Methanocaldococcus jannaschii DSM 2661: one gene and its partner. Each later gene encodes a partner of the first gene's protein in a complex. Links are inferred from orthologs where the notes say so. Each region holds a gene or a part of one and is shown in the gene's direction. Other genes may lie near its edges.

The links.
Region 2: the proteins of dph2 (region 1) and MJ_RS05620 are in contact, whole or in part, in a crystal structure (PDB 6Q2D), measured with the Methanobrevibacter smithii proteins. The link is inferred for Methanocaldococcus jannaschii DSM 2661 from one-to-one orthologs. Residues at the interface, in WP_011954460.1 of Methanobrevibacter smithii: Met1, Met3, Tyr4, Pro28, Glu29, Gly30, Leu31, Met33, Phe58, His80, Thr124, Gln126, Ser179, Gly180, Asn181, Phe182, His183, Leu185, Tyr201, Asn202, Phe211, Ile215, Arg291, Asp295, Asp296, Gln298, Met299; in WP_011954157.1 of Methanobrevibacter smithii: Pro482, Asn483, Lys484, His485, Tyr553, Asp555, Glu556, Glu559, Leu560, Leu591, His592, Glu593, Asp594, Ala595, Val596, His597, Arg598, Gly599, Pro600.

What each region holds. Positions count from the first base shown.
Region 1 is NC_000909.1:421,821-427,595, reverse strand. Bases 1,756-4,510 are described here. They hold dph2 (diphthamide biosynthesis enzyme Dph2), read left to right. Parts: upstream 1,756-2,524; coding sequence 2,525-3,496; downstream 3,497-4,510. Other genes in these bases: MJ_RS02545 (TIGR00288 family NYN domain-containing protein), read left to right, coding at 3,947-4,510; MJ_RS02550 (hypothetical protein), read right to left, coding at 3,511-3,807; cobQ (cobyric acid synthase CobQ), read right to left, coding at 1,756-2,035. Also shown: MJ_RS02565 (tRNA 2-thiocytidine biosynthesis TtcA family protein), read right to left, coding at 1-505; more of cobQ, read right to left, coding at 557-1,755; more of MJ_RS02545, read left to right, coding at 4,511-4,528; MJ_RS02540 (EMC3/TMCO1 family protein), read right to left, coding at 4,533-5,129; MJ_RS02535 (adenylate kinase), read right to left, coding at 5,183-5,761. UniProt on the Methanocaldococcus jannaschii protein: Catalyzes the first step of diphthamide biosynthesis, i.e. the transfer of the 3-amino-3-carboxypropyl group from S-adenosyl-L-methionine (SAM) to the C2 position of the imidazole ring of the target histidine residue in translation elongation factor 2 (EF-2).
Region 2 is NC_000909.1:983,516-986,752, forward strand. The notes cover bases 1-2,921. They hold MJ_RS05620 (elongation factor EF-2), read left to right. Parts: upstream 1-331; coding sequence 332-2,512; downstream 2,513-2,921. Other genes in these bases: rpsG (30S ribosomal protein S7), read left to right, coding at 1-221. UniProt on the Methanocaldococcus jannaschii protein: Catalyzes the GTP-dependent ribosomal translocation step during translation elongation.

The sequences.
Region 1 (5,775 bases):
ACTCCATTCCTTTGGAATGTTTTGTCAATATTTCAGATAGTTCAACAACATCCAAATCATTTTTTAATATAATGTGTGGCACATTTAGCATTTCACAGTGATGTTTTATCAGCTTAACTCCTTCTGTATCTTCTTTCCATGGTCTAATTCCCCCAATATTCACATCTACAGTAACAGCTATTAATTTTATTCCATATTTCCTTCTATAAACTTCCAATAAATGCAATAACAACAAACTATCCTTTCCTCCACTCAATCCAACTATAACAATATCCCTTGGAGCTATAATTTTATGTTTATTTATAAATCTCCCAACCTTCGTTGATACATATTCATAAGTTTTTGAATAAATAACAGGAATTCCAAACTCTTCTTCAATTTTATCCATCTTTGTTCTTGATAACCTTGCCATTCTTTTATTATTAACTAAAATCTTATCCTTTCTTATAGTTAAAAAGAATGGATTTGCATATTTTTTTAATTCTCTTAAGTTAATCTCTACCATTTTTATCCCAGTTTGTTTTTTTATTTTATAATTATTCTAATTTCATTTCATTTAAATGCCCAATGGCTTTAAATTAACACTTCTCTCTACAACTTCAGCAAAGTAATTTAAACTTTTTTCTATGCTATCTTTGTATGAATCTCCATAAATCTCATCCAAACCTTTCCTTTTTCTAATTAAATTAATGATATAATTTCTAAACTCATAATTTTCAAATATTCCATGGAAGTATGTTCCTATAGCCAATCCATCTCCAAATTTTTTAATAGAACCATCAAAACCATTTCCACAGTTTCCAAAGCCTCTCTCAATTTTTATGAGAGGTTTTTCTTTTGAATAGGTAAAGCCTTCATGTATCTCATAGCCTTTAACATTAAATGTTTTATTATCAATCTCTAAGAAACCACAAGAGTTTTTAACTACTTTATCATTTCCAAAGTATGTTTTTGCATCAAAGATTTTTAAGCCCTCAATATCTCCAACATCTGACTCTTTCTTCTCTTTATCAATCAACTCTTTTCCTAAAACTTGATAACCTCCACAGATACCAATAACAATTCCCCCATCTTTCAAAAACTCCAAAACCTTTTCATCAAAGTTATGTTGTTTTAAATAATAAGCTTCTTTTGTTGAACTTCTTGTTCCCGGAAATATTAAGATATCTCCAGTTATGTCATCATCAAAGTCGATAAACTTTATAAATGCATCGTATCTTAATGGGTCTAAGTCTGTAAAGTTTGATATCTTTGAAAACCTAACTACATTAATTTCCACTCCACTTTTTGCATTTCCAAAACTTCTCATGCTCTGTAGGACTTGACTATCCTCCTCTGGTAAAACAAGGTTTTCATCATAGGGAACTATGCCTAAAACTGGAATACCAGTTAGCTCCTCTATTTTTTCAATCCCTTCCTTTAAAACCTCTACATTCCCTCTAAATTTGTTTATTATAATTCCTTTAATTAGCTTCCTCCAATTTTCAGGCAATAGTTTTATTGTCCCATATATTGAGGCAAATACTCCACCCCTATCAATGTCTGCAACCAAAATAGCTTTGGCATTTACAAGCTCAGCTATCCTTAAATTTGCTATATCATCCTTCAATAAATTTATTTCACAACAACTCCCAGCTCCCTCCATAATAACATAATCATACTCTCTGTCTAAAATTTCCAAACTCTCTTTAATCTTCTTTAAGAAAAAATCTTTATTTTTTCTATATTCATTATAATTCATGTCTTTGTAGGGTCTTCCATGGACTATAACTTGAGAGATAAAATTACCTTTTGGTTTTAATAAAATTGGGTTAAAATGAACTGATGGCTCTACCCTACAAGCTAAACTTTGAGTGTATTGGGCTATAGCAATCTCCCCATCTTCCTTTGCAACTCTTGAATTCAAACTCATATTTTGAGATTTGAATGGGGCTACTTTATAGCCTTTATTTGCTAAAATTCTGCATAATCCAGCAGTTATTGTCGTTTTTCCACTATTTGATGATGTTCCAACAACCATTATAAACTCTGCCATCTTCATCAACTCAGCATTTTTTATAGTTTATTTGAGATTTGATTATATTTAGTTTAGTTTATTGGATTTTTAATATTGATATTAGATTTTTTAATTTTGTTTAGAGTATTGTTTATATTTTTATAGTTTTAAGATTTGGTTTTAAGTTTTTATAGTAAATATTGGGGATTTTTGTTAATAGTTATGTATCGGATTTATATGACTATGCAAAACCTTTCTTAATCTTTTAAAGGTTTTAATAATCATGCAGTAAAAATTTGGATACGGATATAGAAAAATAGTTATAGGAGTTTTAGTATAAAATAAGGACAGAAGTAAGGATTTGAACCTTTAGTTCATTAAAACAAGGATTAAGCTAATGTCAAAAATCTTAAAAACTATTTTTATTTAAAACCTAAAATCTATACATTCAAATTATTAGATTATATATATTTATAGTTGCTCTTTAAAACTATATTTTATCAAAAACTTCAAAAAAAGGTGACTACTTTGTTCAACTTAGAAACAGAAAGAGTTATAAGAGAAATTGAAAATTTAAATAAAAACAATCCAAAAGTTATTTTTCAAGCTCCAGAAGGTTTAAAGCTGAAAGTTGAAAAAGAGATTGAAAAAATTAAGCAATATTTTAAACAAAAAAATATAAACATTGAGATTTACCTATGGGGAAATACTTGCTTCGGTGCATGTGATTTAATAGACAACCATGTTAAAAACCTAAATGTTGATTTAATCATACACTATGGACACGAAAAACTTAGCTATGCAAATCCAGAGATTAAAACCCTCTTCATTCCCGCATATCACATATTCAATAAAGATGAAGAGGAAAAAATCTTAAATGATATAAAAAACTTTATAGAAAAACATAAAAGTGGAGGAAAAAAAGTTGCTATAGCAACAACCATCCAATATAAAAAACTTTTAAAAGATTTTAATCCAAGTATAATCTTAGGTTGTAGAGGAGAAGTTAAAGAAGGGGATGTTATATTATTTGTTGGAACCGGAAGATTTCATCCTTTAATGATTGCTTATAAATATCAAAAGGAGGTTTTTATATACAATCCTCTCTCTAAGTGCTTTGACAAGATATCTGAAGAAGAGATTAATAAGTTTATAAAAAAGAGAATTTTAGCAATATCTAAACTATTATTAAACAAACCAAAAAAGGTTGGTGTTGTTTTATCAACAAAAAAAGGACAGTGTAGGAAGAGGGTTTTTGATGAGATTATAAAACTGTTAGAAGAAAACGATGTTAATTACCTCCCAATATTAGTTGATAATATTTCTCCAGATATTTTATTCTATGATGTTGATTGCTATATTATAGTTGCATGTCCAAGAATCGTTTTAGACGATTATATCTTATACAAAAAACCAATTTACACTCCAGAAGAATTTAAACTTTTCTTGAAAAATAGCTTTAAATATAAGTTTGATGAAATTAAGGAGGATGATTTCTAAAATTTTATTATCTATTAACAGAATGTCCTATTTGTTGCTGGTAAGCAGAGAGTTTCACCACAATTTGGACATGTTATAACAACCTTGTCCTTTTCATAATAAGCTTTAAATGGTTTTTTACAGTAAGGGCAGAGATATATCCTTCCTCCTGTCTCTTTACACTCTCCAACCTCTCCAACTGTTGGATATTTTTCAAAAGTTATATCACTCCCTTTATTTTGATATTTAAAGAATTTTTCAACCATCTTTAAGTAAATATTAACTGCAGCTTCATTTACACAATCTTTTCCACAGTATGGACAATTATACATGAAATCACCTCATAAAGTTATTTATTGTTATTTAATTATATTATATAAATTATCATCTTGCCACATATATTATAAATATATTCCGTTTCGGTTAACAGTGTTAGTTAATTATTTTTTATTACTCAATGTTGGTGAAATTATGTGGAAGAAATTGGAAAGCTTAACAAGTAAAATTTATGAAAAGGCGAGAAAAAGAAAGGGGGAGCATAGAATTGCATTGTTAATTGATGGACCAAACATGCTTAGAAAAGAATTTAACATTGATTTAGATAAAATTAGAGAGGTTTTAAGTGAATTTGGCGATATTGTTATTGGCAGGGTTTATTTGAACCAATATGCATCAGATAAATTAATAGAGGCCGTTATAAACCAAGGTTTTGAACCAAAGATATCTGCTGGAGATGTGGATGTTGAAATGGCTGTAGATGCCACTGAGCTCGTGTTTAATCCAAATATTGACACCATTGCCTATGTAACAAGAGATGCTGACTTTCTTCCAGCAATTAGAAAGGCAAAAGAAAGGGGAAAAAAGGTTATAGTTATTGGAGCTGAGCCTGGTTTTTCAACGGCTTTACAGAATATTGCTGATTATGTAATTAAAATTGGAGAGGAATTCCAATTAGATAGAGAAAAATTAGAGAAAAAGAAGAAAAATAAATTTTTAAAAGTTGAGGAAAAACAGAAAGATAAAGAAGAAACTGAAAATAGAGAAGAACCTTAATCATTTATTTTATTCCAAGTATCTTTCTCAATACAGTAGATGTTGCGAATGAACAGAGAATATACCAACCTAACCAACCTAAGGCAGTGTTAGAAACTATTTTAAATCCTCCTTTATAAAATATTGAACCAAGCCAGTGCCAGAAATCAATAAACAAAATCTTTGACAATATTATAGGTAGATACACAACAACTCCATTCCAACCAGGATTTAACTCTTGATAAACTCCACCAAACCCATAAACATGCCTCAAATAAATAAATATTAAAATTATTGGAACCCATGTATATATCATCGGCCTAAAACTCATCTTCATTAATTCAGCGTTGAGTTGCATAATTCTCTGTTGTTCTTCTTGAAGTTTTTCCATCATTTCAGGATTTTTAGACATTTTTTTAAATTTAACCTGAAATTCCTGAATCTCCTTTTTTAGTTCAGCAACTCTCTTCTGGTCAACTAAAAGTTTTGTAGCTATATTTATGATTAAAGAGACAATTATTGCAATAATTAAAATTGCTAAAGCGGGATGTAGAACTTTTATTATAGGCATGAAAATTGCATCCAAGGTTTTATAATATATGTCAAATATAGAACCAAACATTAACTCACCTTAATGTGGTTATTTAAAAATTATTTTAAAATATTATATAAGGATTATTTGAGAACTTCAATAAGTTCTTGAACTGCTTTATCTAATAAAAAGTCTCTATTTTTAATAATTTTAACTGTTGCTCCTGTTAAAACAGCATAAGTCATAGCCGCACATCTATTCATAAAGATATGTTCTCCAATATCTTCTGTTGATTCGAAATCTCTCTGTCTTGTTTCATCCTTTAATCTTCTCATCAATATCTCATCGTTCTCTGCTTCAACTAAAACAATGATATCAGGATTTAACTCCTCCAAAACCCATGCTGGAAGCCCTGGGAGATAACCTTTAGGTGTTTTTATTGTGCTATGTGTATCAACAACTATATTGAATTCTTTAGCCATTTCAGCAATCTTTTTTCCTGCTAATTTTTGTATCCTCTTCTGTTCTTCTGGAGGCAACTTCCTTAATTGGTCTCTATGCTCTACTAAACCCTCTTCTTTAGCTATTTCAAACATCACAGTCCCAAAATTAACTATTTTATATTCAATTCCTTCCTTTTTTAACTCCTCAATTGCCTTATTAGTTACTGTTGTTGAACCAACTCCTGGAACTCCTACAATCACCACAACCTTGTTTTTCATCATCATCACCTCAC
Region 2 (3,237 bases), 560 kb from region 1 along the record:
TCGTCTATTTACAATCAGTTGATTGTTCATCATTGAGAAGAATTGATGTTGCTTTAAGAAACATTGCTCTTGGAGCATACATGGCTGCTCATAAAAGCAAGAAGCCAATTGAAGAGGCATTAGCTGAAGAGATAATTGCAGCTGCAAGAGGAGACATGCAGAAAAGCTATGCAGTTAGAAAGAAAGAAGAGACAGAGAGAGTTGCTCAGTCAGCAAGATAAATTTACATGCCTTTTCAATATTACATCCAAACTTTATCTTAATAACCCAATAAGCTTTTAAACTTTTAACAAATTAATTAACTCAACAACTAAAAATAAGGTGAAGGGACATGGGAAAAAGAGCAAAAATGATTGCTAAAATTAAGGAATTAATGGAAAAGTATGACAGAATAAGAAATATCGGAATCTGTGCTCACATTGACCACGGAAAAACAACATTATCAGATAACCTATTAGCTGGAGCAGGAATGATTTCAAAAGAATTAGCTGGAGAGCAGTTAGCTCTCGACTTCGATGAAGAGGAAGCTCAAAGAGGAATCACCATATTTGCTGCAAACGTTTCAATGGTTCACACCTATGAAGGAAATGAGTATTTAATTAACTTAATTGACACTCCAGGACACGTTGACTTTGGAGGGGACGTTACAAGAGCAATGAGAGCTATTGATGGGGCAATTGTTGTTGTCTGTGCAGTTGAGGGAGTTATGCCACAGACAGAAACTGTCTTAAGACAGGCATTGAGGGAGAGAGTTAAACCAGTCCTCTTCATCAACAAGGTAGATAGATTAATTAACGAGTTAAAACTAACACCAGAAGAGTTGCAGAGCAGATTTATCAAGATTATCAATGATATTAACAACTTAATTAGAAAGATGGCTCCAGAAGAATTTAAAGACAAATGGTTGGTTAGAGTTGAAGATGGAAGTGTCGCATTTGGTTCAGCTTACAACAACTGGGCAATTTCAGTTCCATTCATGAAGAAGAGTGGAATTACATTTAAAGATATAATCAAGTATTGTGAAGAAGACAGGCAAGATGAATTAGCTGAAAAAGCTCCATTACATGAAGTTGTTTTAGATATGGTTATTAAACACTTACCAAGCCCACCAGAAGCTCAGAAATACAGAATTCCACACCTATGGAAAGGAGACTTGAATTCAGAAGCTGGAAAAGCTATGCTCAACTGTGACCCTAACGGACCATTAGCAGGAGTTATTACAAAGATTATTGTAGATAAACACGCAGGAGCTGTTTCAGTTTGTAGATTATTCAGTGGTAGAATTAAGCAAGGAGACGAAGTTTATATGGTAAATAACCAGCAAAAGGCAAAGATTCAGCAAGTATCTGTCTTCATGGGGCCTGAGAGAATTCCAGTAGATAGCATTTCAGCAGGAAACATCTGTGCATTAGTTGGTTTGAAGGAGGCATCAGCAGGAGAAACAATCTGTTCCCCAGACAAAATAATTGAGCCATTTGAGGCAATAACTCACATCAGTGAGCCAGTTATTACAGTCGCTATTGAAGCAAAGAACACAAAAGATTTACCAAAATTAATTGAAGTTTTAAGACAAGTTGCAAGAGAAGACCCAACCGTTAAAGTTGAGATTAACGAAGAAACAGGAGAGCACTTATTAAGCGGTATGGGAGAGTTGCACATTGAGATTATAACAAAATTAAAGATTGAGAGAGATGCTGGAATTCCAGTTGAAGTAGGGCAACCAATTGTTGTCTATAGAGAGACAGTAACAGGGCAATCACCAGTAGTTGAGAGTAAATCTCCAAACAAACACAACAAGCTCTACTTTGTAGTTGAACCATTAGAGGAGAGTGTATTACAAGCATACAAAGAAGGAAGAATCCCAGACGTTGATACAAAGAGAAAATTAGATGATAAGATTGTTCAGGAGTTAATTAAGGCAGGAATGGATCCAGAAGAAGCTAAGAGAGTAATGTGTATCTATGAAGGAAACGTTCTCATTAACATGACAAGAGGTATTGTCCATTTAGATGAAGTTAAAGAATTGATTATCCAAGGGTTCAAAGAAGCTATGAGAAACGGTCCATTAGCAGCAGAGAAGTGTCAAGGAGTTAAAGTTAAGTTAATGGATGCAGTATTACACGAAGATGCAATCCACAGAGGACCAGCACAAATGATTCCAGCAGCAAGATTTGGTATTAGAGATGCAATGATGCAGGCAAATCCAGTATTATTAGAGCCAATGCAGTTTGTTTATATAAACACCCCACAGGACTTCATGGGGGCAGCGATGAGGGAAATCAGCAACAGAAGAGGACAAATCTTAGATATGGAGCAAGAGGGAGATATGGCTATCATTAAAGCTAAGTGTCCAGTTGCAGAGATGTTTGGATTCGCTGGGGCTATTAGAGGAGCAACTCAGGGTAGATGTCTCTGGAGTATTGAGTTTGCTGGTTATGAAAAAGTTCCAAGAGACATGCAAGAGCAATTAATTAAGCAAATTAGAGAGAGAAAAGGACTTAAATTAGAATAAACTCTCTGACTATTATATCCTTATTTTATTTTTAAGATTCAAGAAAATCTATTTTACCCCCTACGGCCCACGCTCTCGACGTGGCAGAGCCAAGGATGAGAGAGGGTAGGATATAGGGGGGACATTTCTCATAAATAATTAATCTATTTTGTTGATAATAAGTTATCTCTTAATGTTAAATCACTCGGAGACTGAAGAATTGATAGTTTTTTGGAAATTTTTACACATATAATTTTCTAATCTGAGTTAATTTTTTCAACCTTACCAAAACTTTAGTTTTTATTCAAATTCTAAGCTTAAATAAATTTTATTTTTTGAAAGGTTATTTTTGAAAGACACTATGGCATTCTTTGAGTGTCATTATGCAATCAAACATTTTTTCTTGCAGAAATCTAATTTAAATAATTTTATATGGAAAATTCTGGGACTGTTAAGTTAACGACTTCACCCAATTGTAGAACATTATGGAGCTTTTTACTCAACTAACAACCGTATCGAATTTACTATTACTTGGAAATCTATTTAAAACCTCTTTAATCTTGTGATAATAAATTCTAATCGATTCGTGACTTATATCTTCGAATTGGGAGGGGGATAAACCCACTTTCCTCAATGATAATCCGAGGTAGTATAAAAGCCCTGCTAAGATTTTAACCTCTATCGATTCCTATTCCTTTTAAAAAGCTTCCTCTCTACGATTTTCTCCTTTATAACTTCTATCATGA